Regions from separate parts of the Rhodonellum sp. genome, predicted to be linked through region 2. Evidence: riboswitches for the same ligand, from Rfam matches in the RefSeq annotation. Region 2 holds a riboswitch; each other region holds the start of a gene.
The links. A riboswitch is a leader RNA that binds a small molecule or an ion and turns the genes downstream of it on or off. The one in region 2 is predicted to bind S-adenosylmethionine.
Positions count from the first base shown of each region.

Region 1: it holds a riboswitch for S-adenosylmethionine, as region 2 does, so the genes downstream of both, Q7J63_RS19590 (O-acetylhomoserine aminocarboxypropyltransferase/cysteine synthase family protein) here and Q7J63_RS19085 (PLP-dependent aspartate aminotransferase family protein) in region 2, are expected to answer to the same signal.
Region 3: it holds a riboswitch for S-adenosylmethionine, as region 2 does, so the genes downstream of both, Q7J63_RS20125 (homocysteine S-methyltransferase family protein) here and Q7J63_RS19085 (PLP-dependent aspartate aminotransferase family protein) in region 2, are expected to answer to the same signal.

Region 1 is NZ_JAUSPP010000080.1:80,786-90,850, reverse strand. It holds gene pdeM (ligase-associated DNA damage response endonuclease PdeM) at 1-145, opposite strand, end outside; gene Q7J63_RS19615 (DUF2147 domain-containing protein) at 274-714, shown strand; gene Q7J63_RS19610 (VOC family protein) at 789-1,178, opposite strand; gene Q7J63_RS19605 (YdiU family protein) at 1,479-2,948, shown strand; gene Q7J63_RS19600 (hypothetical protein) at 3,034-3,516, shown strand; gene metX (homoserine O-acetyltransferase) at 3,571-4,626, opposite strand; gene Q7J63_RS19590 (O-acetylhomoserine aminocarboxypropyltransferase/cysteine synthase family protein) at 4,698-6,005, opposite strand; SAM riboswitch class I at 6,205-6,314, opposite strand; gene Q7J63_RS19585 (acyloxyacyl hydrolase) at 6,653-7,708, shown strand; gene Q7J63_RS19580 (S41 family peptidase) at 8,134-10,065, shown strand, end outside.
Region 2 is NZ_JAUSPP010000077.1:3,952-14,016, reverse strand. It holds gene Q7J63_RS19115 (lipopolysaccharide biosynthesis protein) at 1-733, opposite strand, end outside; gene Q7J63_RS19110 (tyrosine-protein kinase) at 767-3,100, opposite strand; gene Q7J63_RS19105 (polysaccharide biosynthesis/export family protein) at 3,134-3,841, opposite strand; gene Q7J63_RS19100 (ribose-phosphate pyrophosphokinase) at 4,367-5,293, shown strand; gene Q7J63_RS19095 (50S ribosomal protein L25/general stress protein Ctc) at 5,337-5,909, shown strand; gene pth (aminoacyl-tRNA hydrolase) at 6,001-6,561, shown strand; SAM riboswitch class I at 6,628-6,733, shown strand; gene Q7J63_RS19085 (PLP-dependent aspartate aminotransferase family protein) at 7,043-8,221, shown strand; gene pgi (glucose-6-phosphate isomerase) at 8,430-10,065, opposite strand, start outside.
Region 3 is NZ_JAUSPP010000080.1:199,847-209,911, reverse strand. It holds gene Q7J63_RS20140 (PAS domain S-box protein) at 1-3,589, shown strand, start outside; gene Q7J63_RS20135 (hypothetical protein) at 3,654-4,961, shown strand; gene Q7J63_RS20130 (RidA family protein) at 5,026-5,586, opposite strand; SAM riboswitch class I at 5,818-5,919, shown strand; gene Q7J63_RS20125 (homocysteine S-methyltransferase family protein) at 5,986-7,029, shown strand; gene metH (methionine synthase) at 7,022-9,736, shown strand; gene metF (methylenetetrahydrofolate reductase [NAD(P)H]) at 9,733-10,065, shown strand, end outside.

The sequences.
Region 1 (10,065 bases), on a different contig from region 2:
TGAAATGAGCCGCTTTTCCAAAATGGGGGTCTGAAATGAAAAGTGATCCCAATTCGGGTGAATAAATTGCCTTTTCCTTCAATAAAATCAAGTTGCGATTGAAAACCTCAAAAACGTGCCCCCCTTCTTCATCCACTCCGGTCATTTATTGTCTGTTTTTCAGGCTTATGTTCTCGAAAAAAACTATTCCAATTCTCGAATCAAAAAGGAATTTTGTTTTTGCACCGTAAAAGTATTACTATTCGTAAGGTTTTGAAATAAAAACAGTTCAACATGATCAGAAAATCAATTTTATTTATTCTTGTTTGCGGTGCTACGCTTTTGTCATTGCAAGCAAATGCCCAAGATTCGAATGCTATCTTGGGGCAATGGTACAATACCGAAAAAGACGCGAAAATCGAGATCGCCAAAGAAGGGGATAGGTTTTTTGGAAAAATCGTCTGGCTCCAAGAACCAACAGAAAACAGCAAACCGAAGCTGGACAAAAACAACAGTGATAAAGACAAAAGGAACAGACCTATAATGGGGATGCGCCTGTTGGATAATTTTGAGCACAAAAACGGTGTTTGGGAAAACGGGGTCATCTATGACCCCAAAAATGGAAAAACCTATTCCTGTACCATCAAAATGAAAAATAGCAAGACTTTGGAAGTCAGGGGATACATTGGGATTTCTTTTATTGGCAGGACAGTGGAGTGGACGCAAGCGGAATAATTGGTCTCCTTTGATACAGCTAAATAAAGGGTGCAATTCCTTTTATGAAACTGTTTTATGACCACAGCTCATTTTTAGTCCCATATCCCATTGGGGACAATTTCCAGTACATTGCCGAAGGGGTCTTCAAAATAAAAACTTTGGAGACCTCTTTTCCATTCCTGTTCGTGTGTGAGGACAATCCCTTTTTTCAAGATCTCCACCTTGGTTTTTAGATATTCCTTGGCAGGAACTTCAAAGGCAATGTGCTGTTTTCCCCTGGCAAAATGGGAGGGAAGATTGGTCTCGCTTTGGGTGACCTCCGGAATAAAGCAGAGGAGGATGGAACTTCCACATCTGAAGAATATATGCCTGTTTTCTACTCTTGAAATTATCGGCATTTCCAGAACTTCGCCATAAAAATACTGGGCGGTATCCAAATTTGAGATGTAAAGGCAGGTTTCCTTGATTTGTGTATATTCCATAAGAGAAGCTACGCATCAATTGCGTATGCATCAAATAGATTTTGGGGGATTGAGAAATGCTTGTTTGACCTTCGGGTTTTGAGACATAAGCGGTAAGTTTGACTTTCTGTAGGATACTTAATCATTTCACCTTTTTCCAAACAAGGACAAATAGGGAGAGTTGATGGAGATGGATTTTCTGAAAAGCAGAACTGAGGATAAGCGGCAAAAGCACTAACTTGCGTGCAAATCATGAAGCATTCGTGAAAAAAAATCGGGACTACCCATGCGATGTGCTTCCCCAATCGAATTTGAAAATTTATGAAGAACTTGGAAAGAGGATGGAATTTGGACAACAGCTACGCAAGGTTACCGGAAAAAATGTTTGCGCTTTCTTCGCCCAGCCCTGTTCACCAGCCTACAAAAATCTTATTCAATTACAAATTGGCCGAAGAGATCGGATTGAAATATGATTCGGAAAGTGATGAAGAAATAGCGTTGTTGTTTTCTGGAAACACTGTTCCCGAAGGAGCGAAACCATTGGCCCAAGCCTATGCCGGCCATCAATTTGGTCATTTTACCATGCTGGGTGATGGTCGAGCGATCTTGTTGGGAGAGCAAATCACCCCAGAAAACATACGGCTTGATATCCAATTAAAAGGTGCTGGGTTTACAGCCTTTTCGCGAAGGGGAGATGGGAGGGCCACACTCAGGTCCATGCTCCGGGAATATTTGATCAGCGAAGCGATGAACGGATTGGTGATTCCCAGCTCAAGAAGTTTGGCGGTGATCGGAACAGGTGAAAAGGTGTACAGGGAACAAAGTAACCAGGGAGCTGTCCTCACAAGGATATCATCAAGCCATATTCGTGTTGGGACTTTTGAATATGTCAAGAATTTTTTGTCAAAAGAAACACTTCAAGAGTTGACCGATTATGTGATCGAAAGACATTATCCCGAAATCAAAAAATCAGAAAACCCTGCTTTGGCCTTGTTGAATGCAGTCATGGAAAGGCAGATTGACCTTGTGGTGAATTGGATGCGGGTTGGATTTATCCATGGCGTGATGAATACCGACAATATGTCCGTAGCCGGAGAGACATTCGATTATGGACCTTGTGCTTTCATGAATGCATATAACCCAAAAACTGTTTTCAGCGCCATCGATACAGAGGGGCGTTATGCTTTTGGGAACCAACCCAAAATAGTCCTTTGGAATCTATCGTGTTTTGCCGAATCCATCCTTCCTCTTATCCATTCCGACACACAAGAGGCCATTCGGCTTGCAGAAGAAGCATTGAATTCTTTTTCATCAAAATATGAAAAGAAGTGGTCCGAAATGATGGGAAGAAAATTAGGTTTGGTCCATTTGTCTGATTCTGGATTGGGAAAAGAATTGGTCCAAGAACTATTGATTTGGATGGGGAAAAACAATGCGGATTACACCAATACATTTTTAGAAATACAATCTGACAGCAAAGAGAAGACAGGCGTTTATGCCACGGAATCTTTTTCTAATTGGCTTTCCAAATGGAAAACGATGATGACACTGGATGGGAAAGATTTTCAAAGCACTTTGAAAACCATGAAGGAAAACAATCCAAGCTTCATTCCAAGAAATCACCTGGTGGAAAAGGCGTTGGATGATGCCTGTCTAAATGGGGATTTCGGATTGTTTGAGCAGCTGCTTCAGGTTTTCGCCGATCCTTATCAATCCGTTCCTGCGTTTAATGAGATGCAAACACCACCAGCAAATGGAGACCGACACTACCAAACCCATTGCGGAACTTAAAATCATTTGATCTTCCCACGATTTCCAGATTCAATTCGTTTTTGGTGATTTATATTTTAATTCTTAAAAACATTTAACAGCGATAATGCAACACACCGCATATTTATCAGCATCTGAAACCCAGATTTTGAAGGATTTCAACCAAAACAAAACCATCCAATCGGTAATCTATTACTATTGGATCAATACGATGAATTCCGAGGATCTTTTTACATTCAAGGATACAATCGAGTTTGTGAGTGATTCCCAAAAATCAATTTTTTTCAAAATCAATGAGGAGGATACGGGGATCTGTATTTTGGATGTTTTTGATTTTGAGAAGCAAAAGGCAGAAATTGAAAGTGAATTCCAAGGGAAAATCAAATTCCATAAACGGGATGCTTCCTCACTTGAGATTTGGCAGGAGACTTTAAGAAGCCCTTTTTTGGAAATCAAGGCAGAAAGTGAAAACGATCGCCTCTTGAACCATACTTTTATGATCGCATTTGAGGAGATGAAATTGGAACTGAATCTTCATCCTGTGGATGGTCTGGTCTTTAGTCCGTATGACGATAGTTTGGATGATTAAAAGCCAAGTGGCCAGGAAAATCAGTGTTGAACGTCTGGAAAATATTTTTTTGGATCAATCGTTTGCTTCCAGATAAAATGAGCTGAGGATGTAACTCAACTGACTGTATTCTATCAAAAAGGCATCGTGACCATAGGGTGATTGTATTTCTCGGTAGGTTCCGAGTTGTACATTTTGGGCAATAAATTGGGATTCTTCCCTTAGGAAAAGCAAATCCCTGTCCACCCCGATGGCCAGCACTCTGGACGGGATTTCGGACAGTGCCTTTTTGACTCCGCCTCTTCCACGGCCCAAATCGTGACTGTCCATGGTTTTGGTAAGTGTCCAATAGGAAAGTGCATTGAAGCGATTTGCCAATTTGTTTCCTTGGTAGCGCAGATAGGAACTGACCCTGAATTGATCTGTTTTGTCTTCCGCATCGGCTTGGTTTTCGGCAAAATTCTCAGGATGTCGATAGGAAAGCATGGCAATCGCCCGAGCGGCTTCCAATCCTTTTTTTCCAGCTTCCGGCGTGCTTTGACCCCAAGTTGAGTCGGATTCAATGGCCATTCTTTGGGTTTCATTGAAGCCAATTGTCCATGGCGAAGTTTTGGCATTGGAGGCCAAAATGACTGTGTTTTTTACTTTGTGTTTCAGCAAATACGCCCATTCCAAAGCGACTTGCCCACCGAGGGATCCTCCGATCAGGGTATTGATCTCCATAATCCCGAGATGTTCCCGCAACAGATCAAGGGAAAGTGCCATGTCTTTTGTGGTCAAATGTGGGAAGTCATAATAATAAGGTTTCCCTGTCTTCGGGTTTTCGCTAAGCGGTTGGGTCGAACCATAGCAAGAGCCCAATAGATTGGCGCAAACGATAAAATGTTTCGTTGGATCGTAGAATTTATCTTCACCGACCAAACCACTCCACCATTCCTGCACATTGGCGTCTCCAGTCAGCGCATGAATCACCCAAATGACATTGTCCTTGGATGTGTTGAGGTGTCCTTGTGTTGTATATGCCAATTGAAATCCTGGAAGGAATTCCCCAGATTCCAATTTTAGAGGGTCTTCATTCGTGTAGGTTTCTTGCGCCATATCAATAATCAGGTAGGGGCTTTTCAAATTCATTGTCAAATTCATTGTTTCGTAAAATTCAAACCTGGCAAATCCAGAAGACTTACCAGGTTTTTATCTTTGTTTTATCCGATTGCTTCAAATGCTTGTTGCAAATCGGCTTTGATGTCCTCAATGTGTTCGATTCCCGCGGAAATCCTCAATTGTGTGGGGGTGACACCTGCAGCCAATTGCTCCACATCCGAAAGCTGCTGGTGCGTGGTAGCAGCGGGTTGGATGATGAGCGTTTTGGCATCTCCGACATTGGCCAAGTGGGAGATCAATTGTAGGCTGTTGATAAAAGCAGAAGCTTTTTCCTTGTCGCCCTTAAGTTCAAAACTCAAAACACCACCAAAACCATTGGTCAGGTATTTTTTCGCCAGTTCATGATAAGGCGAAGATTTTAATCCGGGATAATTGACCTTCTGGACTTTTGGATGCGCTTCCAGCCATTCGGCCAATATCAAAGCATTCTCGACGGTTCTTTGTACCCGTAGGGACAATGTCTCCACACCCTGAAGCAAGAGAAAAGAATTGAACGGACTCAATGCTGGACCAAAATCCCTCAATCCTTCTACCCGTGCACGGATGGCAAAAGCGATATTGGGCAAGCCTAAAGGATTGTTTTCTCCAAAAACCTCCCAAAATTTCAAGCCATGATAGCCTTCGGAAGGTTCGGTAAATTGTGGGAATTTGCCATTGCCCCAGTTAAAATTCCCGCCATCGACGATGATTCCACCGATGGAAGTACCATGTCCACCGATCCACTTGGTAGCGGAGGCAGTGACGACATTGGCACCATGGGCGAGTGGTTTGAACAGGTATCCGCCTGCACCAAAAGTATTGTCCACGACCAATGGCAGGTTATGTTTCTTGGCCAAAGCGGCGATCGCTTCAAAATCCGGGATGTTGAATTCAGGATTTCCAATAGTTTCCAAATAAAGCGCCTTGGTCTTGTCATCGATGAGTTTTTCAAAATCAGCCACGTCATTTCCTTTGGCAAAGCGTGCTTCAATGCCGATCCTTTTGAAGGCGACTTTGAATTGATTGTATGTTCCGCCGTAGAGAAAAGGGGTAGAGACAAAGTTTTCGCCGGCTTGCAGGATGTTGTTTAGGGCGAGAAACTGCGCTGCCATCCCGGAACCTGTGGATACTGCTGCGACTCCTCCCTCGAGAGCGGCGATTCTTTTTTCAAAAACATCATTGGTAGGATTCATGATCCGGGTGTAGATGTTTCCGAATTCTTTCAGGGCAAAGAGATTGGCTCCATGCTCAGCCGAATCAAATACGTAGGACGTGGTCTGATAAATTGGGACAGCCCTGGAATTGGTTGCGGTATCCGGTGCTTGGCCTGCATGGAGTTGAAGCGTTTCAAAACGATGTGAATTTGACATAACAAAATGGGTTTAATGGTTAATAAGGTGTTTTGTAGATACGGAAAACAAATTTGATTTCCCGGAATATAGGAGGGGTGAAAAACTATTTTCACATAAAACAACACAAGCAGAGCATCAGTGTGCTTCTGGTGATTGTTTTTGAGTAAGAATCTTGAGGAAGGGTACGGGAATAATCAATATAAATCATCTGGTTAAGAATCTATATTTCCAAACGAGGATATTCTCATTTGGCAGGAATTGGCACCTTGGATTTTCCAGGTTGCCAGAGGGTCGTAGAGCCTGTCTCTTACCTCTTCTTTATAAATCCCAACACCCAAAAAAGCGGTAGGATGTCACAAAGTAAAACCCAAGGAATTTCTTAAGCAAGGGAATTTGGGAAATTATTTCTACCCAAATGAAAAAATCACCCCGTCAAATGATCGGAAGAGAATGTTTGACGGGTATTTGTGGCCAGCAATGGTTTTGGCTTCTGAAGATAAAATAGCGGCGTTTTCCTTGCAAAACCAGTTCTGTTTTCTCATCTGGGGTAATAAAGTGAATCCCCGAAAATTTTGAAAATCGGTCTTGAAATCATGAATAGTGGGCATAATTTTTATAAATTGAGATGAAGGTAATTCACTTTGGAATACAAAAACAGGAGAGATATGGGGAAACCTACCATCAATTTTTTGAGGATTTGGATTTTTTTGATTCCTTTTCAGGTCTTTTCCCAAAATATCGGGAGAGTTGGATTGGAAGGGTCGCGGGGGTTTGTTATTGCCCACTCCTCGGATTTGATACCAGTGTCCCAGACCAATCCCTATGGGCTAAAAGGCAGTTACCAGGTCTTGAAAACCGATCAGAAAAACTGGGAAGCTTGCAACTGTTTCCATTATTTGGGGATCGGGTTTTCCTACCACAATTTTGACTCTCCGGATATTCTGGGGGCGGCTTTTAGTCTTTCAGGATCATTTGAACCGATACTTTGGCGGCATAAGAAGTGGGTCTTGGGTCTGGAAAGTGGGATGGGGGTCAGTTATTTGACCAGATTTTATGATTCGGAAACAAACCCTTCCAATACTTTTTTCAGTGCCCCAATCAGTTTTTTGATGTTTGTTGCACCTCACTTGGAATACAGCTTGACGCCCGAATGGACATTGCAATTGGCTTTGAACTACAACCATATTTCCAATGGGGGGCAAAAAAAACCCAACAAAGGCATGAACTATCCCATGTTGGGTTTTGGGATTTACCACTACCTGAATAGCGTCGAATTGCCAAACCATTCCAAAAAACCATTGGAAAGAGAATTGGTTTTTTTTGGGGAAATTTCCTACACAAACAAGAATTCGGAATGGGCCGAAAAAAGAAAACCTTCCCTTGCCTTGACCGGAGGTGCCTTTAAATCCATTACCGGAATCAACGCGCTAGGACTCGGCTTGGAACTGAATCGGGATTTTTCCTTTGATGGAGAAGATGGGGTTTCGAATGACCTGATGCCGGCACCCTTTATTTCCCACCATTTTCTCTTTGGGAGGGTAGATTTCAGTCAGCGAATGTCACTTTATGCCCACAAACCCAATGGATACAATGACTATCTATTTTACCAAAGATATATTCTGCAATATCAAGTGTGGGAAAATTTGGGATTGGGAATCGGCCTCAAAGCGCATGGCCATGTGGCAGAAAACATAGAGTTTAGGCTCGGCTGGAAGTTTTAAGCCCTAATTCTCCAGTATTGTCCTAAAACTACCCTTTTCGATTTCTTTATTTCATGCAAATGATTTGCTGACCGACCATCGAGTTGGCGATTTCAAATTCCAGTGTTGAAGTGATCTGGGGTGTAGAATTTTTTTTGAATGGAAATTCAATATCGAATTGTTTATTATACAATATGCTTATCCTCAATGCCGTCAGAAAACACCAAATCCGCTTCAAATCCTTGGTATTAATTCCAGATTGGCATTTGCTTCGGTTTTTGAACCACTAATTGAGAATTAGCATGCCATGTTCAGAACAGCAGACGATAGTAAGGAAAATGAAATTTTGATCTATTCAAATCAACTTTCTTTCCAACCACGTAATTTCTTTGAATACCCGAGTGTTTTTTCATTATTTTTAAACCCAAAACCATTCCCAAATATTTATGCGTTTGATCAAATCGAGTTTAACTATTTTACTGACGGGTTGGATGGGTTTTGCCATCGCCCAGGAAGCTCCCCAATGGCTTCGCTATCCGGCGATTTCACCCGATGGCTCCAAGATTGTGTTTACTTACAAAGGTGACCTTTACACTGTCCCAACAGCTGGCGGGAAAGCATCACAGTTGACTTTTCATGAAGCGCATGATTTCATGCCTGTATGGAGCAAAGATGGGAGTAAGATCGCCTTTTCTTCTGACCGTTATGGGAATTTTGATGTTTTTGTCATGGGTGCAGAAGGAGGTCAGGCTTCCAGATTGACTTACCATTCCAATGACGAAATGCCCTACACTTTTTCGGCTGACGATGCATCTGTGTTGTTCGGTGGCGTAAGGCAGGATTTGGCGGAGCACCGCCAATATCCAAGTGGATCCCAACCGGAGTTGTACAAGGTGCCGGTCACTGGAGGTCGTGTAGACCAGGTTTGGACCCTTCCCTCCGAGTATGTTCAGATAAGTGCAGATGGTCAAAAAACCATTTATCATGACAAAAAAGGTGGTGAAAATGAATGGCGCAAAAAGCACCAATCTGCGATTACAAGAGATATCTGGCTGTATGATGCCGCTACCAATAGCCATAAAATGATCACCGATTTCCCAGGAGAGGACAGAAACCCTGTTTTTGGTCCAGGAGAGAAAGAGATCTTCTATCTGAGTGAAGAAAAGGGAAGTTTTAATGTCCAAAAAATGAGTCTGGACAATCCCACTCAAAAAACAGCCTTGACCGACCTCAAGGATTTCCCGGTTAGGTTTCTGACCATTTCCAAGGACGGTTTGATGAGTTTCTCCTACGATGGAGAAATTTATACACTGAAGGATGGCGCACAGCCGCAAAAAGTGTCGGTTTCCATCAAAACCCAATCGATCGGCAATACCGACAGCTATATCAGCATCAATGGAGGCGTGAGGGAAATGTCGATTTCACCGGACGGTAAGGAAATTGCATTCATCGCGAGAGGGGAAGTGTTCGTCACTTCAGTGGATGGCGCATTGACCAAAAGAATCACCAATACTCCGCAGCAAGAAAGATTCGTGCAATTTGCGCCGGATGGAAAATCCCTGGTTTATGCCAGCGAAAGAGATGGGAAATGGCAGATTTATCAAACCAAAAGGGGAAGGGAAAAAGAGGAACCTTTCTTTTTTGCCAGTACGCTGGTCAATGAAGCCGTACTCGTAACTTCCGATGCAGACAATTACCAGCCGCTCATTTCCCCGGACGGGAAAAAACTGGCTTACATTGAAGGCAGAAGAACCTTGAAAGTATTGGATTTGGCCACCAAGGCAACGGTCACCTTGATGAATCCTGAGCAGCTCCTTCACATGGGTGACGGAGATCAATATTTTGCCTGGAGCCCGGACAGCAAATGGTTATTGGCCGAATACAATCCCACCATGGCCAATGGAGAAGTCGTCTTGTTGGATGCTTCGGGGAAAAAACCGATGGAAAACCTGACCTTGAGTGGATATGGAGACAGCAGGCCGAAGTGGATCAACGGCGGAAAGCAGCTTATTTGGTTCAGTAACCGTGATGGATTGAAGAGTTTTGCCACCAGCGGAGGATCCCAAAACGATGTGTACACCATGTTTCTTACCCAAGAGGCTTACGATAAATTTCGATTGAGCAAAGAGGATTTTGACTTGATGAAGGAAGTGGAGAAGCTCGGAAAAAAGGATGAGGAAAAAAAGGACGATAAGAAAGAGGATAAAAAAGAGGAAAAGGTTGAGGATATCAAAATAGATTGGGAAGACATCAGGGAAAGGAAAGCGAAACTGACTATTCATTCTTCATCTTTGGGAGATGCAGTTATTGACAAGGAGGGAGAAAAATTGTACTACCTCGCCAGATTCGAGAAAGGCATGAACCTATGGAGCACGGAT
Region 2 (10,065 bases):
GTGTAAAATCATATAAGTCATTATAATAATAATAAATCGTGTAAAATGTCAAAGAAATAACGGGTGAAAAAGCCAAAACCATTACCAGATAGATTAAATTCATATCTGCGAAATAGCTTAAAAAAAGAACTCCTATTAAAGAAATTACCAACGCTATAGTTTGTATAATGTTGACTTTATAAGAAAGATGAACTGCTGTCAGGAGCACGGTAATTGTCTGTAAAACGAACTGTGCGCAAAAACAAATCAAAACAATGAGTACAATTATATCCACTGTACTGGCCAATTCAATTGGTGTATTAAAAATTTTTGTCCAATCCACAAATGTGTGTACTAACAAAAAGAAAACAAAAAATATACTTGCTATTATTGCTAAAACTGCATAAGTAGTGCTAACATAAATTTTCCCATCCTGATTCTGTTTCTGGGCATATTCGGAGGTGATCTTATTTCTCAGACCATTTCCCATTCCGAGGTCAAATTGATTCATCCAAGCTACAACCGAACTTATTGTGAGCCAAATACCATAATTAATAGCTCCTACATAATTTATGGAAAGCGGAATCAAAATAAGGGAGATCAATATCCCTACTCCTTTAATTCCTATTGAGTTTATTATGTTTTTTATAAGCAATGAAGACCTATCCCCGTCTTTGAAAGCTGCTTTTAGCCTGCTTAAAATTAATCCTTTCGAAGGAAGATTGGTAAAAAATCCTATAATATTTCTTAACATTCAAAATTACTTAAAATTAGATAAATCACATAATTATATTGATACTGTGTTTTTATCCTTTGCGCTGTAGTAGCCATATCCAAACTCACTTCCAAGATATTTATCAGAGTCATTTATCACTACGAAATTTTGCTTAAATATTTTATTATCAATTATTTCCGACAATGATTCTAAATTATTTATTTTAGTATGATTCATTCTCACAACAAAAACCATCAAATCGGCCAGTTTGCTTAAGGAATAAGCGTCTGCAACCAACCCTATAGGTGAAGTATCAATGATTACATGATCATAAGATTTTTTTAAAACATCAATAATCTCTGCTATTTTATATGAATTGATAATCTCAGAGGGGTTTCCAATTGATTTATTTAAGCCTACTAGATCCAGATTTTCGTTTACCCCAGAAGACACAATTATCTTTTGGATATCTTTTACATCATGTTTAAGGTAATCTATAAGTGAAAGTTCGGATTTAATTCCCAAAGATGTAAAAACACTTGGTCTTCTTAGATCAAAATCAACTATGACTACTTTTTTATCAACTAGGCTCAACGTGACCCCAAGATTTATGCTGAAAAAGGTTTTGCCCTCCCCTGACATAGATGAGGAAACTACAATAACTTTACTTTCATTCTCTGATTGGAACTTCATGTTATTTCTAATCATCCTCAGCTGTTCGGCAGGTGGAGAAATACTTTTGGGCGTAATAGCGACCACTCCTTTTTCTTCATTTTTCGCTATTTCTCCCAAAACCGGGATTTTAAGAATTCTCTCCACTGTCCGCTTGGAGGTAACTTTTGAGGAGAGTGAATATTTGGCGAAAATTAAGGCCAAAGGAATGCACATACCAAGTCCGAAAGCGCCAAGCATTATGAGCAACTTATTAGGTTTAACTGGTCTCAGACTTGCAATTGGGGGATCAACGAGTTGAGCGCTCGTTCCTCCGGTTATTTCCAAAGCAAGTACTGATTCATCTCGTTTCCTGAGTAAATATTGATATTGTTCTTGTTTAAGATCTTTATTCCTATTTATCTCAACCAATTCCCTTTCTATACCCGGAATACTTTGTGCTTTATAACTACTTTCGTTGAGGGTTGCCTCATAATTTCGTTTACTAATTTGAAGGTTGGATTTAATGCTATTTATGTTGGCCAGTATGTTGACCTTATAATTTAAGATTTGGTCATTTAAACTTAGCAGCTGGGGATTATTGGGCTGGACAATTCTTAAAATCCTTTGTTTTTCCCGAAGGAGGTTATTGTATTGGTTTAGTAAATCAGAAAGTGAAGGTTCGAGTCCGACCAAACCACTAGGAATAAGTTCTAATTGGTTGGCTTGATTATTCATATTGAATTCAATGGATTCAAGGATATCAATTTTTCCACTGACTTCTGCTACCTGCTTTCTTGTTTCAGCAGAGCTTTCCAGGTAAATTTTGGAATTCATGCTGATGTCGGTAATATTATTTCGGGTTTTGAAATCTTGGCCTGATCTTTCAAATCCTTCTAAATCCTCTTTCACAATCCCCAATCGTTCGTTAATAAAATTTATGGTTTTAATAGCAGTTTCATTTTTTTGATTGACAATTTTCTCATTATATCCATTTATAACAGAGGTCATAATTTGTTTTCCCATTTCAGGGGAGGTGTCAAGCATCCGAATATAAAGTGTGCTTGATTTAATGGAGGGGTTTTCAAATTCCAAAGCTTTCGCATAAGCCTCAGTTACAATTTGGGGATTAACCAATTCGATTGTAACCTCCCCAATTTCGTCTGAAAGGTCATTTATTTTCGGTTTTTTTGTAATTGAAATTTCACCGAAGGATGATTTGAATTTTTGACCAAATTTCAAAGGCATCTTTTTTCCTTCTCCCAAAATCAAATCGAAATCACTTTCCGATTTAATTTGAATTTCAAGTAATTCTGAGGACGATAAGAAATTTTTACTGAATTCATGTACTTGCACATCAATGGGTGAGTCGTATGCATCAAGTCTATTTTTAAAAAAACCTGATTTATCGTAAAATTTAATAAACCCCTTGTTTTTCATGATCGCTTCCATAAGTAGAGATTTGGACCGTAACTTTTCAAGTTCATTTTCTACAGTTATGGAAGACTTAAGGTTTTCCAAATCACTAATAATGGCATTTTCTGAGACATTATTGTTCCTTTCACCTTCCTTGATAATGACAGTACTTGAAATCAAATACTCTGGCGAAATGGTTTTAAGATAAATATAGGCCGCCCCGCAAACAAGGAGACAAAATATTGGGAATAAATACCAGCTTTTTAAAATTGTCTGTAAAACAAGTTTAATATTGATGGGATCCTCATTTTTAAAAATTTCTTTACTCGGTCTCTTCATATTATTTCATTTAATTTCGAATTGAAAGAGGTTTCAATATTGAAATATGTTTTGCCAGTTAAAAAGAATGGGAACGAGGAGGGAAACGGCTAATCCAGCGAATATCATACTTCTTTCATTTGTACTTGCCTTTACTGATTTCATTTTGTCAGGTTGGACATAGATTAGGTCATTCTGCTTGAGATTGTAATATGGTGATTTTAGAAGGTTTTTATCATTAAAATCAATTCTTACAGCTGATCTCACTCCTTCCGATTCTCTAATCAACAGCACGTTCTCTCTAAGTCCAAATTCTGTCATGTCACCAGCCAAGCCCAAAGCTTCAAAAATACTTAATTTTTCAGAGGGCACATAAAATGTTGAGGGGTTGTTTACCTCACCTATAACAGTCACTTTAAAATTTGCAAATCTAACTGTGACAACTGGATCTACAATATATTCACCTATTCCTTTTTCAATTGCTTCGGTCGCCTCAGATTTTGTCAGACCTTGCAACTTAATTTTTCCTACAACAGGAATATTGACTTCCCCTTTTTCATTTACCAAAAATCCTTCCGCATTTATATTATTGATGATATTTCTATTGAAATCTAAATCTGGTGAAGGATTGTTGAACATTGTATTCATTTCGGGTTGAAGGCTGCTAAGGCTAATTCTGAGTAAGTCCCCAGCCTGAATTTTCACTATCCCTTGGTCATTTATTTCTGCCTGGAAAGTTTTATCAAATTCTAGATCGCTCATGTAGGTTAGATTTCTCCTTGCGCAAGAGAAGAAAATAAGAGGAAGCATCAGAAAAAGGAAAAGGGGTAATATGGAGGTGTTGTAGCGGTTTTTAATCATGGTATGATAAGTGATTTTTCTTTTATTAATTTAAATTACGCCATCTTCTCTTCACATCCGTTTTCTTTATAATTTAAATTTTTCGAATATTGGGAAAACGACTAGAATGGATATGTAAAACATTTATTATTATTTGAAATACATATTTGCAAATATAAAAATATTTTTCCTGCATTTCCACTTTATTTTATGAAATTAATGTTCATCATCATTGAACTCCAACTTCCAATAAAGGAAGGATAACAGGCTATAATTTAGACGAATCAAACCCTACCCCCTTTCCCTTATATTTATCGTTATCAAGAAAATATCCATTTTCTAATTTTCCTCAAAGCTAAAGCTTTTTTTTATGCTCTTCCATCCATTTTTGATTACCTTTGCAAATTCTTAAAATCATTTGCATCACGCCAAAAATCCACCAAAATCATGACTGAGGTCAAGCTCTTTTCAGGGACAAACAGCCACAAATTAGCAGAAAGCATTGCCAGAAATTATGGGAAAAAGTTGGGGGATCTCACCATTTCCAAATTCAGTGATGGCGAAATGTCTCCAAGTTTCAACGAATCCGTAAGAGGATGTACCGTTTTCTTGATCCAATCTACCAATCCTTCTTCGGACAACCTGATGGAACTTTGCCTGATGATAGACGCCGCCAAGAGGGCGAGTGCCTATAAAGTCTGTGCAGTCATTCCTTATTATGGATATGCCCGACAAGACAGAAAAGACAGACCGAGGGTTTCCATCGCCGCAAAGTTGGTTGCCAATATCCTCACCTCTGCCGGAGCGGACAGGATCATGACTTGTGATCTTCATGCGGGTCAAATCCAGGGATTTTTTGATTTACCTTTGGATCATTTGAATGGTTCAGCTATCTTTGTGCCCTATTTGGAAGGCCTTGGTTTGGATAATTTGATTTTCGCAGCCCCTGATGTAGGGGGAGTAGCAAGAGCCAGATCTTACGCCAAGCATTTTGAAGTAGAAATGGTCGTCTGTGACAAGCACAGAAAAAGAGCAAACGAGATCGCTTCCATGCAGGTCATTGGAGATGTGGAAGGAAAAGATGTTGTATTGATCGATGACTTGGTTGATACCGCGGGTACCCTTTGTAAAGCTGCGCAAATCATTATGGACAAGGGTGCCAACTCCGTTAGGGCGATTGCCACACACGGTGTTCTTTCTGGAAAGGCTTATGAAAACATTGAAAATTCTGTTTTAACAGAATTGGTGGTGACAGACACCATTACAATGAAACAAAAATCCGATAAAATAAGGATTCTTACAGTAGCGGATCTGTTTGCAAAAGCAATCCACGCAGTAACAGGAAATACCTCCATCAGTGCTTTGTTTATTTAAAGAAAAAAAACAATCAATTATAATTTACACTTAATAAAAATTTATGAAATCATTAGAGATTATAGGGTTTAAAAGAGCAAATCTCGAATCAAGAGAATTGAATGCACTCCGTGAAGAAGGTAATATTCCTTGTGTAGTGTATGGTCCAGGTATACCTGAACAAATTCACTTCCATTCACCCGCAATTCTTTTCAGACCTTTGATTTATACCCCACATGTACACATGGTGGAATTGAATATCGAAGGAACCATCATCAAGGCAATCTTGAGAGAAGCGCAATATCATCCTGTAAGTGAAAACTTACTTCATGCAGATTTTCTTGCTTACAGTGAGGACAAAGCAATCAAAATCGATATCCCAGTTGTAATCGAAGGTACTTCACCTGGTCTTCAAAAAGGTGGTAAACTCGAAATCAAATCGAGAACACTTTTGGTTAAAGGATTCGCAAAAGATCTTCCTGATACCATTCCGGTTAACATTTCACACCTTGACTTGGGAAAATCTGTTAAAGTTGAAGAATTGACTTCAACAGGTTATGAAATCCTAACGAGCCCTAATGTGTCTATCGCCACCATTGGTATACCAAGAGCATTGAGAGGTAAAAAAGGAGAATAATTCAAGCTTCTCAAATAAATAAAAATCCTGCTTAATATTTTAAGCAGGATTTTTATTTTTAATCCTTTGATTCATTCTAGACATATTTGAAATGAAATATTTGATTGTTGGACTTGGAAATATCGGACCTGAATACGAACTGACCCGGCACAATGTTGGCTTTCTTACCGTCGACAGACTGGCGGATAAGCATGGTGCAACCTGGAAAAGCGGGAGATTGGCTTTTACCGCTGATTTTAAATTCAAAGGACGCCAGTTTTTTCTGATCAAACCCACCACTTATATGAATCTCAGTGGGAAATCCGTAAACTATTGGATGAAGGAGCACAACATTCCCAAGGAAAACATTTTGGTGGTGGTCGATGATGTCGCTCTTCCTTTTGGCAAAATCAGGTTAAGGGGAAAGGGATCGGCAGCAGGACACAATGGATTGAAAAACATCGAAGAATTGACCGGGGGTCAAGATTATCCCAGGATCAGATTTGGCATTGGAGATGATTTCCCAAAGGGAAGACAAATTGACTACGTACTGGGAAGATGGAGCAAAAAAGAAATAGAAGAATTGCCGATTTTTATGGACAAAGCAATCGAAATGATCGAGGGTTTCTGTACGATCGGGATCAATATGACCATGACACAGTTCAACGATTGATTTTAATTGGTTTGCAAAATTTGGTTTTTAAACTTTTCACCATTTAATTTGCATTCGTTCATCAGTGATTTATAAAGAAGAGGTAAGAGAACAGGCTCAATGACCCTCTGGCAACCATCCAATCCACCGGAAAGGTGCCAAAACCTGCTCGTCTCGACGAGAGCTATAAATTGATTATTATGCATCCAGAACTGATTCCCCTACCCTATTTTATTATTTTCCGTTGCGCATTACTGAATCCTAGGAATTGGGCTTTGTGTCTTGTTGCTCCTATTTATTGTTTTTCACTCTTTCACAAATCCAATAAACCAAAACTTCGCTTCCAAAATTTCAACCTTCTAAAATTGACCAAAAGAATAATGACTGACTCACGTTCAATTGCATTGAACGTGAGTCAGTCATTATTCTTTTGTATTTCCGGTCCTGATCGTTTCCGAAATTAATAATAATCAAAAGCCTTCACCCTAACAATCCTATTCACATGTCTTCCAAACCACATTTCGAAACCCAAGCCATACGCATCGCAGCTTCCAAATCCAATCAAAGGGAACATTCCGCACCGATCTACCTTTCCTCCAGCTTTACCTTTGACAATGCTGAAGAAGCGAGGCAAATGTTTGCAGAAGAAATCCCGGGAAATATATATTCCAGGTATGCCAATCCAAATTCAACCGACCTGATCCTGAAAGTTTGTGCCGCAGAAGGCACCGAAGATGGGTTGGCCACTGCTTCGGGAATGGCAGCCATGTTTGGCAGCATTGCTGCCCTTTTGCAACAAGGCGACCATATCTTGGCTTCACGATCACTTTTTGGAAGTACGCACCAGTTGCTCACCCGGGTATTTCCAAAATGGGGAATCACCTCCACTTACGGTGACATCTCGGACATTTCCAATTGGGAAAAATTGGTGCAGCCCAATACCAAAATGATCTTCATTGAAACTCCTTCCAATCCAGGCTTGGAAATCATCGATCTGGAGTGGGTCGGGAAATTTGCTGCCGCACATAACCTGATCTTAGTCGTGGACAATTGTTTTGCGACCCCATACCTTCAGCAACCTGCAAAATGGGGAGCCCATATCGTGACCCATAGCGCAACCAAATACATCGATGGCCAAGGAAGAGTTTTGGGAGGTTTGATTTTGGGAAAAGCGGATCTGATCAAGGAGGTCCAGTTTTTCAACAGACATACCGGACCTTCATTATCCCCCTTCAATGCTTGGATCTTGGCAAAAAGCATGGAAACCTTAGCTGTAAGGATGGACAGGCATTGCGAAAGTGCATTGAACATTGCCCAATATTTCGAGAACAGCCAGGATCTTGATTTTGTGAAATATCCTTTCCTACCCTCCCATCCACAATATGGCCTGGCAAAAAAACAGATGAAACTTGGTGGTGGAATTATCACTTTGACCTTAAAAGGGGGAATCGCAAGGGCCCAACGCTTTATCGATCAACTGGAAATGATCTCGGTCACGGCAAATCTTGGAGACAGCAGAAGCATCATCACCCATCCAGCATCCACCACACACAGCAAACTAACCGAGGAAGAGCGTGCAAAAGTTGGAATCAGCGATGGGTTGGTCCGTCTTTCCGTAGGCTTGGAGCATGTGGACGATATCAAATTGGATGTGGAGCGGGCTTTGGCGCTTTCCCGCTAGTCGTTTCTACAATATTTCTAATCAAAAGTTTCGCGCCTACTGCTTCTATTCTTTCTCGAAAGAACCTAAGTACATAAAATACATAACCTCATTATGCAAAAAACCCTTTCCGGATTTGAATCCGGAAAGGGTTTTTATGTTATATCTTCCCCTACAATTCTTCTTAAGAGAATCGACGAAGGGCAAGACTTGAATCTCCAATCTATTATTATCCTCTCATTTCCTTAAAGGCATTGATCAAGCCATTGGTAGAGGCATCATGGCTAGTGATGGTTTCTTCTCCTTTGAGTTCAGGGAAAATGCCATTCGCCAGGACTTTTCCCAACTCGACACCCCACTGGTCAAAACTGAAGATATTCCAGATCACGCCTTGTGCGAAAATTTTGTGCTCATACATTGCCAGTAACGCACCCAAAGTATGCGGATCCACTTGTTTCACCAAAATGGAATTCGTTGGACGATTGCCCTCAAAAACGCGGTGCGGTGCAATTTTGGATATGGTCTCTTGTGGCTTGCCCGCATTTTCCATTTCTGCCATTACCTCATCAAGGGATTTTCCATTCATCAAAGCCTCGGTCTGGGCAAAGAAGTTGGACATCAGGATTTGGTGATGCTCTCCAATTGGATTATGGGAATTCGCTGGCGCGATAAAATCACATGGAATCAAATGGGTCCCCTGGTGAATCAGTTGATAGAAGGCATGTTGTCCATTTGTGCCTGGCTCACCCCAAATGATGGGTCCTGTTGGGTAATTCACCTTTTCTCCGTCTCTACTAACATACTTGCCATTGGACTCCATGTTGCCCTGTTGGAAGTAGGCAGCAAATCGATGCATGTACTGGTCATAAGGCAAAATCGCCTCAGAGGTAGCACCAAGAAAGTTGGTATTCCAAATGCCGATCAAAGCCAATAACACAGGTATGTTTTCTTCAAATGGCGTATTTCTGAAATGGTTGTCCATCGCATGGGCACCTTCGAGCAATTTTCTATAATTGTCAAAACCGATGGCACAGGCTATTGGAAGTCCTATGGCGGACCAAAGTGAGTATCTTCCTCCGACCCAATCCCAAAAAGCAAACATATTATTGGGATCGATGCCAAATTCTGTAACCGATTTTGCATTCGTGGAAAGGGCAACAAAGTGTTTTGCAACTGCTTTTTCTTCCCGCGCATATTCCAAAAACCAACTTCTCGCCGTATGGGCATTGGTCATGGTCTCTTGGGTGGTGAATGTTTTTGAAGCAATAAAGAACAAGGTGGTTTCCGGATCTGCCTTTTTCAGTACTTCCGCAATGTGCGAACCATCCACGTTGGATACAAAATAAATGCTCACTTTGGGGTTTTGAAAAGGTTTCAAGGCTTCAGTCACCATCACGGGACCAAGATCTGAGCCTCCTATGCCAATATTGATCAAGGTATTGATGGGCTTGCCAGTATACCCGAGCCAAGTTCCATTCTGAATTTTGTCCGCAAAGGCTTTCATCTGATCCAAAACGGCATTGATATCCGGCATCACATCTTTGCCTTCAAAGAGCACTGGCGAATTGCTTCTGTTTCTCAAAGCCGTATGCAGAACCGCTCTGCCCTCTGTCCCATTGATTATTTCTCCGGTAAACATGGCTTCTATTGCTCCTTTCAATTCGGTCTCTTCGGCTAGGGCCAAAAGCTCCGACTTGGTTTTTTCATCCAGCCTGTTTTTGGAATAATCAACCAGAATATCCCCAAACTTGAGGGAATTCTTATCAAACCGAGCGGCATCCGAAAAAAGTGATTTTATGGTGAGGTCTTTATTTTCCTTGGCAAGTTGAGTGAGTGATTGCCATGCTTTGGTTTGAGTAGGATTG
Region 3 (10,065 bases), on a different contig from region 2:
AGACTTCAAAAAGGCTAAAAAATCACTTGAAAAGCGCTTTGAACTTGAGAACCTGATCAACCAAATTTCTGCTAAATTCGTCAATTCGAGCATTGAGGGGATCGATGCGGTTTTCAGCGAATCTCTTCGAATGCTGGGTGAATTTGAAAAGGCAGACAGGTCTTATATTTTCTTGGTTCACCATGATCTTCAGGAAATAGAAAATGTGTATGAATGGGTATCGGAGGGGATAGCTCCAGAAATCGATTATCTAAAGCGCCTTCCCATCACGTCACAGAATCTTACAATCAAATCCTTGGAAAAAGGAGGGATATTGATCATTCCGGATGTGGAATTGATGGATCAGGAATTTGCTTACGAAAGGGATATTTATATCGAACAGGGGATCAAATCTGTAATCCTTATTCCCATATTTTCAAAAAACATTTTGATTGGTTTTTTTGGACTGGATGCGGTCCGAGAAAAAAAAGCCTGGCATGAAAAAGATGAGTATGTCCTTAGGCAGCTGGGAGACATTTATGCCGGTACCTTTATCAATCGCTTGATCAACAAGCAGCTTGAGAGAAACAAAAACCTGTTGGCCTCAACCGAAATTCTGGCAAAATCAGGTTCGTGGCGGTTCAGCAACTCAAAAAAACGATTGTTTTTTTCAAAGGGACTTAACAGGATATTTGACCTGGACGAAACGCAACAATCCGCAAAGGTCTATGAGTTGGTGAAAAGGATTCACAAAAAGGACAGGTTGTCTTTGTTCCAAAACTTGAATACCGCAATCAATGGACTCAGCGCAAGTTCCGGCGAGTTTTTGTTGATCGGAGACGGAGGCAAGGAAAAATTCATCAATTACAATATTCAAGTCAGGAAAATCCAGTCATCGGAAAATGTTGAAATTTATGGGTATTGTACGGATGTGACCCACAAGAGAGGTGCGGAAAACTATCTCAAGCTTCAATCCCAAATTTTGACTCAGGTAAATGACCCGATTTTCGTGACGGACCTTTCCCTTAAAGTCATCTATCTCAACAAGGCCGCTTTCAATGAGTTTCAAATCGAAACTGACGGCAGTTTGGATCAGAAGTTAACTTCCTTTTTTGAATTTTTGATTCCTGGAGAGGGAGACCTTTCGGAGGTTATTGAAAAGGTGTCTGCGGAGGTGAATTTCAGGGGAAACATGAACATCAAAACCAAAGAGGGGAAGATAGATCCGTATGAGGTTTCCATTCAGGTTTTTCTAAACGATGACCAAGAGAAGATAGGGTACTCCTATCTCTTCAGAAATCTGTCACTTGTTGTAAGACAGGAAGCTTTGGCCCAAAAGGCCAAAATGATTGTGGAAAACAGTCCCGCAGTTTTGTTTACGGTAGACCCCGGTGACCATTTTAGGATCGTCTACATTACCGAAAATATTAGCCAGTTCGGTTACAGTGCAGACTTCTTGATGCAATCGAACACCAGTATATTGGATTTGATCCATCCGGATGATGCGAGGGACATCCCTCATCATTATTCAAATGAAAACATGAATGGGGCTCCTTCATTTTCGGGTGAATATAGGATTCGAAAAAAAGATGGCAAATATAGATGGGTAGAGGACAAAACCAATAAGGTGTATGATGCAGCAGGAGAAATTCTGCTGCATCAGGGATTGTTTCAGGACATTACCGAAAGGAAAAAAAGCAAGGAAGAAATCCTCAGAAGCCAACAACAATACCGTGTATTGGCTTCCAATATTCCACTTACCAATGTGTTTTTGATCGATAGGGATTTACGTTACATCGTGGCGGAAGGTACTAATTTTGCCAATTGGGGATTGAAATCCAGTGATTTTGAGGGGAAAACATTGGCCGAAGTCCATAAGAAAAAACTCAATGAAATCCAGCCTGCGGTAACAAGGGCATTGATCAAAAAGGAAATCATCCACAAAATCCTGGTGATCAAAAACAGGATCTATGAATTCACCGTCAGGCCTATTATTTATGATCAGGAAGTCGAGTATGCATTGGGTATAGTCAGGGACATTAGTGAAGAATCCAGGGCAAAGGAAGACCTTAAAAAAAGTGAAGAAAAATATAGAAATCTAGTGGAGGAATCCACCGAGATAATATTCTCCTTGTCATCGGATTTGATCTTAACGTATGTTTCGCCTAACGTTTATCAGTTTTTGGGACACCGTCACCAGGATGTAATGGGGATCAGTTTAAAGGATTTCCTGCATCCAGAAGATCTCTCTGTTTTTGGTGAAAAACTCGCAACTGGCATCAATTTTTTTGAGGAAAATCAATATCTGGAATTCAGGTTGCGTCACAAAAATGAAGGTTATCGGATATTCAGTACCAATGGTAAATCCATCCAAGATGAACAGGGGAAGTTCAGGCATTACACCGGTATTGCCAGAGATATAACCAAGCTCAAAGAAGCCCAAAAAGAGCTCTTTTTTGCCAAGGAGAGGGCCGAACAAGCCAATAAAGTGAAGTCCCAATTTTTGTCCATCATGAGTCATGAGATCCGGACTCCGATGAATGCAGTGATTGGGATGGCCCATTTGCTCATTGAGGACAATCCCAGAATTGACCAACTCGAAAACCTCAGGACTCTCCAGTTTTCTGCAGAAAATCTCCTCGGCCTGATCAATGACATCTTGGATTATAGCAAGATCGATTCCGGAAAAATCGAACTGGAAAAAGTCAACTTTGACCTCAATAATTTGATGACCAGGATTCTCCATTCCTATTCCTATCAGGTGAGGGAAAAAGATTTGGAAATCATCTTTGACGCAGACAAATCGATACCAAAAATATTGGTTGGCGATCCCGTAAGACTTGCACAGATTATCAACAATTTGGTTTCCAATGCAATTAAATTCACAGAAGCTGGATTTGTCAAGATTTCCCTGGAGATGGTTTCCCAAACTGAAAATGAAATCAAGGTTCGCTTTGATTTGTTGGATTCCGGAATCGGGATTCCTGTTGAAAAGCTGGAATCGGTTTTTGAGGCATTTACCCAGGCAAGCGCTGAAACTACCCGTAAATACGGAGGTACTGGATTGGGATTGGCCATTGTGAAACGACTAGTTGAGCTGTTTGGATCGGAAATCAAGGTGTCAAGAAGAAAGGAGGGGGGTACCCATTTTAGTTTTGAAATCAATTTTGAAAAACCAAAAAAACTCACCAAGGTTTCAAATGACATTGTCCGTGATGGGAATAAAAACCTGAAGAATGCTGTGATCATGGTGGCGGAGGACAATATCGTCAACCAGATCATGATCAGGAAATTCCTCAAAAAATGGGAAGTACAAGAAGTCGTCATGGCAAATGACGGAGTGGAAGCCATGGAGGAATTCGACAAAAAACACTTCAATTTGATTCTACTGGACTTGCAGATGCCCAATAAAGATGGGTATGAAGTGGCGGAATATATAAGGAATCACCCCGATAAAAGCAGAAGAGATACCCCGATCATTGCACTGACGGCATCTTCCCTTTTGGAGGTGAGGGATCAATTGGAAAAGGTGGGCATGAATGATTATATCCCCAAACCGTTTAGTCCCGACGATCTTTATGCCAAAATTCTTAAATACCTCAAAGTTTAAAATCCTACACGAATGGCAACGTTTGTAATGGAATAAGTTTAATTTTGAGGGTAAATTGAATGGCATGAAAATGAGGTTGTTTTTGTTTTTGTTTTTTTTCTGTATTTCGTTGGCCGAGGCACAGAAGATGCCCAGCAATAGATCCAGTGTTTATTTCACTTATGGAAACACAGGTGCAAATCTTCGGGAGTTTAACCAAATGCTTGACCAAAAGGGGCTTTCTCCCATGCGGAAGGCATATCGAAATTTTGGCTTTGGGTACCAAACCCGGTACAATGATTTTGTCCTCGGACTCGAGCTATTTCAAAACAACGGACCGAAATCCCTTTTCAATGGCTATGAGTTGGATTATAGAACGACGAGGGTATACTTGAACGTAGGCTATTCATTTACCGAAGAAGGTAGATTCCAGTTGATTCATTACATGTCCTTGGGGTCTGGATTCATGAATTTCCAGATGCTTAGGGGGAATCCGAAAAAAACCCTTGATGGTTTCCTCCAAAACCCGGCCCATGGTTTCATTCTCAGGGACGGGGATATCCATAAAGGAAGCCAACATTTTGCTGGATTTCTGACAGAAATCGGTTTTCAGTTGAGCTATGATATAGAAATTCCCGGAAGGGAGGAAATGGTGCAAGTTATTAGCAAGTTCGGCTATTCCTTCAGTCCGTTTGAAGATTCATGGTTGATGAAAGACATCGCTTTTGGAAATGCCCAAAGTGGGCCGTTTTTGAGATTTGGGGCAGGAATCACGCTTCCAGACCATAATTTTTTTTACAAAGATGCCTCCCTGGGACTTCACCTAAGTTATGGATTGCATTTTACGGAACCTGATGTTTTGAATGCGGCTTTGGTGGAAAATGGGTATCGCCCTTTTGAGGGAAGACCCAATAACCTGGGGTTGAAATTATTAGGGGAAAGCAAAGGCCTTCTGTATGGAATTGATTTTTATAACCTAGGCCTCAGTGGTGCGGCTACGGAATCCTCTAACCATACCTTGAACAGTGTCAGGGTTTACCTCAATGGAGGACTTAAGTTTTTCGAAAGAAGAAACCTTGAATTGGGGGGATTGGCAGGATTGGGATATGCAAATCTTCGATACACACTTACTTCCACTGACAAACCGGATTTCCCGGCATTGTTCGAAGAGCCTGATAGGGACGGCCATCTTAAAGCAAGGGGTTTGATGGGGAAACCAGAGTTGTATGTTGCATACGGGATTCCCTTGACAAACAAGAATCTCTTCAGCATGATCGTATCCCTTCATGGAGGTTATGAATTGCCCTTGGGAAATTATTCCCTTGGCGGTGTGGGGATGTCAAGTTATATGGCAAACCCATATCTGCAGTTGAGCCTCGGTCTTAGGCCCTAAGTTTTTGTTTCAACAAGAAATTTAAAAAAGCAAGTCTTCAAGATAGGCATCTTAAAATGTTTTTTTAGTCCTCAACTTCCACGATTAGCTCAACTTCCACTGCGATATTGGAGGGTAATGCATTCATGCCAACCGCGGATCGGGCGTGTTTTCCTTTTTCTCCAAAAACATCTACCATTAGGTCAGAAAAGCCATTCATTACCTTGGGCTGCTCCGTGAAATCTGATTGGCAATTGACCATTCCCAAAACCTTAACGATTCTTTTTACTTTATTCAAGTCTCCAAGCTCCGCTTTAAGGACCGCCAATTGGTTGATCCCAACAAGCCTTGCCGCTTCCCGTCCCTCTTCGATGCTCAGGTCAGTCCCTACTTTTCCGGTGATGGAAGTGCCATCTGGTTTCGAAGGACCTTTACCTGACAGAAAAATCAAATTTCCAACCCGAACGGCATTCACATAATTGGCCACAGGAACTGCCGGTATGGGAAGCGTGATGCCCAATTCTTCAATGCGCTTTTCGGCATCCCAGCCATTTGAAGTCGATTTTTCAACAGTGGTGACTGCCGTGGGTTCAGGGCTACATGCGAGTAGGCAAATAAAGGAGAAAGCAACCAAAAGGTTTTTCATAAATCAAGGGGTTAGGTTTTTCAGTTTGTTGTCCATGTAATAATAAAAAAAAATATTGATCTCTTTGGCATTTGATTTTTAAAGGCTATCAAACAAAAGCAAAATGGATGGTTTGCAAGAGGTGATCGATGGGTTTGTGAATTTTTCAATATGGCATAGAAAAACCATGAGTCTCAAATATTTTCTCGAAAGAGATACAAAATTCAATTTTTTTTGGTTTACATTTGAGTTTACTTATCGAGAAAGACCGAGGGAAGGGCCCTATGACGTCTTAGCAACCTGAAAAAACAAGGTGCTAAATCCCTTTTCGGAATAGCCGGAAAAAGATGAGTGGTTGATAAAGTTTTTGCTTTTTTCTACCGGTTCTTGCTCGATTAAGTTTTTATATACCAGAGCAAAATGAATAAAACCGATCTATTACTTTCGCAAGCCAAAAAGAAGATATTGATTTTGGATGGTGCCATGGGCACCATGATTCAACGATATCAATTGTCCGAGGAGGATTTTAGAACTCCCGAGCTGGCAGACCACCCCAAATCCCTCAAGGGAAACAACGATTTACTTTCCTTAAGTCGACCTGATATCATCAAAGCCATCCATGTCGCTTACTTGGAAGTGGGTGCTGACATCATCGAAACCAATACCTTCAGTGGTACTTCCATCGCACAAGAGGACTATGGATTGCAATACCTTGCTTACCGACTCAACTATGAGTCAGCGAAAATCGCCAGTGAGGCAGCGGCGGAATTTACAGCCAAAAACCCCAGCCAACCAAGGTTCGTCGCAGGAGCAATCGGGCCCACGAACAGGACCGCTTCGATTTCTCCTGATGTCAATGATCCTGCATACAGGGCAGTCACTTTCGATCAGCTCTCGGATGCGTACAAGGAGCAAATCAGAGGATTGCTGGATGGAGGAGCGGATATCCTTTTGGTCGAAACCATCTTTGATACATTGAATGCAAAAGCGGCATTGTTTGCTATTCAGGAAGTTTTCGAGGAGCGTGATATGCCTCTGCAACCAGAGGAAGGGGGGATTCCGGTCATGGTGTCTGGGACGATCACAGATGCTTCGGGCAGGACCCTAACAGGTCAAACCACGGAGGCTTTTTTGATTTCGGTTTCCCATGTCCCACTTTTCAGTGTGGGTTTGAACTGCGCATTGGGCGCCAAAGAATTGAGGCCCTATTTGAAAGTATTGGCTGAAAAAGCACCTTTCTATGTAAGTGCATATCCAAATGCGGGGCTTCCCAACGAATTTGGCCAATACGATCAGGGAGCTTTGGAAATGTCCGCACAAGTTGAACAATTCCTGAAAGACGGCTTGATCAATGTCCTCGGGGGTTGCTGTGGGACAACACCGGACCATATTGCCGCCATTGCCCAAATCGCCGCAAAGTATGCGCCCAGAAAATTAGAATTTTCAACGACATCAGATGAGTAATCTTAGACATCAAAATGTAATGAAGCTTTCCGGGTTGGAGCCTTTGGTCTTCACTCCCGAAATCAATTTCGTAAACATCGGAGAGCGGACCAATGTCACCGGTTCGAAAAAATTTGCCAGACTGATCCTGAATGGAAATTTCGACGAAGCCTTGGAAGTGGCGCTGGATCAGGTGAGAGGTGGTGCCCAAATTCTGGATGTCTGTATGGATGAAGGGATGTTGGATGGTGTTGCTGCCATGCAGAGATTTTTAAACTTAATCGCCTCAGAGCCCGAAATCAGCAGGATTCCCGTAATGATCGACAGTTCCCGTTGGGAGATCATCCTGGCGGGATTGAAATGTGTGCAGGGAAAAGGAATTGTCAATTCCATTAGCCTAAAAAACGGAGAAAAAGAATTTATATCTCAAGCCAAAACCATCAAGAAATTCGGTGCGGCTGTGGTGGTGATGGCCTTTGATGAAAAAGGTCAGGCCGATTCATACCAAAGGAGAATTGACATCTGCAAAAGAAGTTATGACATCCTTGTCAAGGAGGTGCGTTTCAATCCACATGACATCATCTTTGATCCGAATATTTTTCCTGTGGCCACAGGAATGGAGGAGCACAGAACCAATGCCCTCGATTTTTTCCATGCCACTCAATGGATCAAACAAAATCTTCCCGGTGCGAAGGTCAGTGGTGGAGTCAGCAACGTGAGTTTTTCTTTCAGGGGCAATGACCCAGTGAGAGAAGCCATGCATTCCGCCTTTCTCTATCATGCCATCAAGCATGGAATGGACATGGGAATTGTGAATCCGGCCATGCTGGAAATCTATGATGACATCCCAAAAGACCTGCTGCAAAAAGTGGAGGATGTACTCTTCAATCGATCCGAGGATGCTACGGAACAATTGTTGGCCTTCGCCGAGTCCGTAAAGGCAGGGGATAAAAAAGAAGTGGTCAATGAAGCATGGCGCGAAGATCCAGTAAGCAAAAGGATCGAACACGCTTTGGTGAAGGGGATTCTCGATTTTATTTTGGATGACATTGAAGAGGCAAGAATTGCCTTTGGCAATCCACTTAAAGTCATCGAAGGCCCATTGATGGATGGAATGAATGTAGTTGGAGACTTGTTTGGTGAGGGGAAAATGTTCTTGCCCCAAGTGGTCAAATCTGCCCGGGTAATGAAAAAAGCCGTAGCCTATCTCGAACCATTTATGCCCAAAGTTGGGGATTTGGACTACAATGTCGAGCAAAGTGCCGTCAAGAAGATCCTTTTGGCGACTGTAAAAGGAGATGTCCACGATATTGGGAAAAATATTGTGGGTGTAGTCTTGGCTTGCAACAGCTACCAGATCATCGATCTTGGTGTGATGGTTGATGCCCAAAAAATCATCGACGAGGCAATCAAAAACAAAGTGGATATCATTGGGCTAAGTGGTTTGATCACTCCTTCCTTGGACGAGATGGTCAACGTGGCCTCTGAATTGGAAAGGCAAGGATTGAAAATCCCTTTGCTGATCGGTGGGGCAACTACTTCCAGGATCCATACTGCGGTGAAAGTGGATCCTGTTTACAGCGGTATGGTGATCCACGTCGCTGATGCCTCCAAATCGGTACCCATTGCCGGCGAGGCGATCAGCGAAGAAACCCGTGAAGCCTTCCATCTAAAGACAAAAGAAACCTATCAGCAATTGCGGGTGGAACATGAGGCCAAACAACAGGTGAAACAAATGGTGTCCTATGAAGAAGCCAAATCCAATCCCAGTTTCATTGATTGGGAGAATTATGAACCCTTTGTGCCTGCCCATTTGGGAGAAACTGTTCTGGATAACTTGGACCTTTCCTTGCTCAGAAAATATATTGACTGGACACCTTTTTTCAGCACCTGGATGCTGGCGGGAAAATTCCCGAAAATTTTGGAGGATCCCATCGTTGGGGTGGAGGCCACAAAACTTTACGAGGAAGCCCAGAAAACATTGGATAGGATCATTGCCGAAAAATGGATTCATGCAAAAGCGGTGATCGGACTTTATCCTGTCCAAAGAAAAGAGGATGACTTGGTTTTGTTGGAAAAAGGGAATGAAACTGCGTTTACCTTTCATTTTCTTCGCCAGCAGGGCAAGAAAGGGAAAGGTGTTCCCAACCGATCGCTTGTCGATTTTATCCATCCCGATAAGGTGGATTATTTTGGGGGATTTGCCGTGACAGCAGGTTTGGGGATCGAATCCAAATTGGAAGAATTCAAAATTGAAGGCGATGATTACAATGACATCATGCTCAAAGCATTGGCAGACAGACTTGCTGAGGCAGGAGCCGAATATATTCACGAATTGGTCAGAAAAGAGCTTTGGGGATATGACAGTCAAGAAAACCTTGGTAATGACAGCCTGATCAAGGAGGAATACAAAGGGATAAGACCAGCCCCGGGATATCCAGCCTGTCCCGAACACTCGGAGAAAAAAACCCTTTTCGAACTTATGAAAGTCGAGGAAAAAATTGGGATTTCCCTTACCGATAGTTTCGCGATGTATCCGACTTCCTCGGTGAGTGGGTTTTATTTCGGACACCCGGAAAGCAAGTATTTTGGATTGGGCAAGATCGGGGAAGATCAAGTGGCGAGTTACGCCCAAAGAAAAGGGGTAAATAAAGTGCAGGCCGAAAGATGGCTTTCCCCAAATCTCGCCTACACACCTTCATTAAAAGTTGAAATAAATAGCTTATGAAAATCAATGAATATATCCAGCAGGCAAAAGAAACCCTGTTTTCTTACGAAATACTGCCCCCTCTAAAGGGGCAAAGCTTAAAAGACCTTCTGGAAGGGATCGCCCCTTTGATGGAATTCAAGCCGCAATTTGTGGACGTGACTTACCACCGTGAAGAATTTATCTATAAAAAGCATCCCAATGGATTGTTGGAAAAGGTAAGCACCAAGAAACGACCTGGAACAGTGGGGATTTGTGCGGCTATCATGAACAGGTTTCATGTAGAAGCGGTGCCTCATTTGCTCTGTGGTGGGTTTACCAAGGAAGAGACTGAAAACGCACTGATTGAC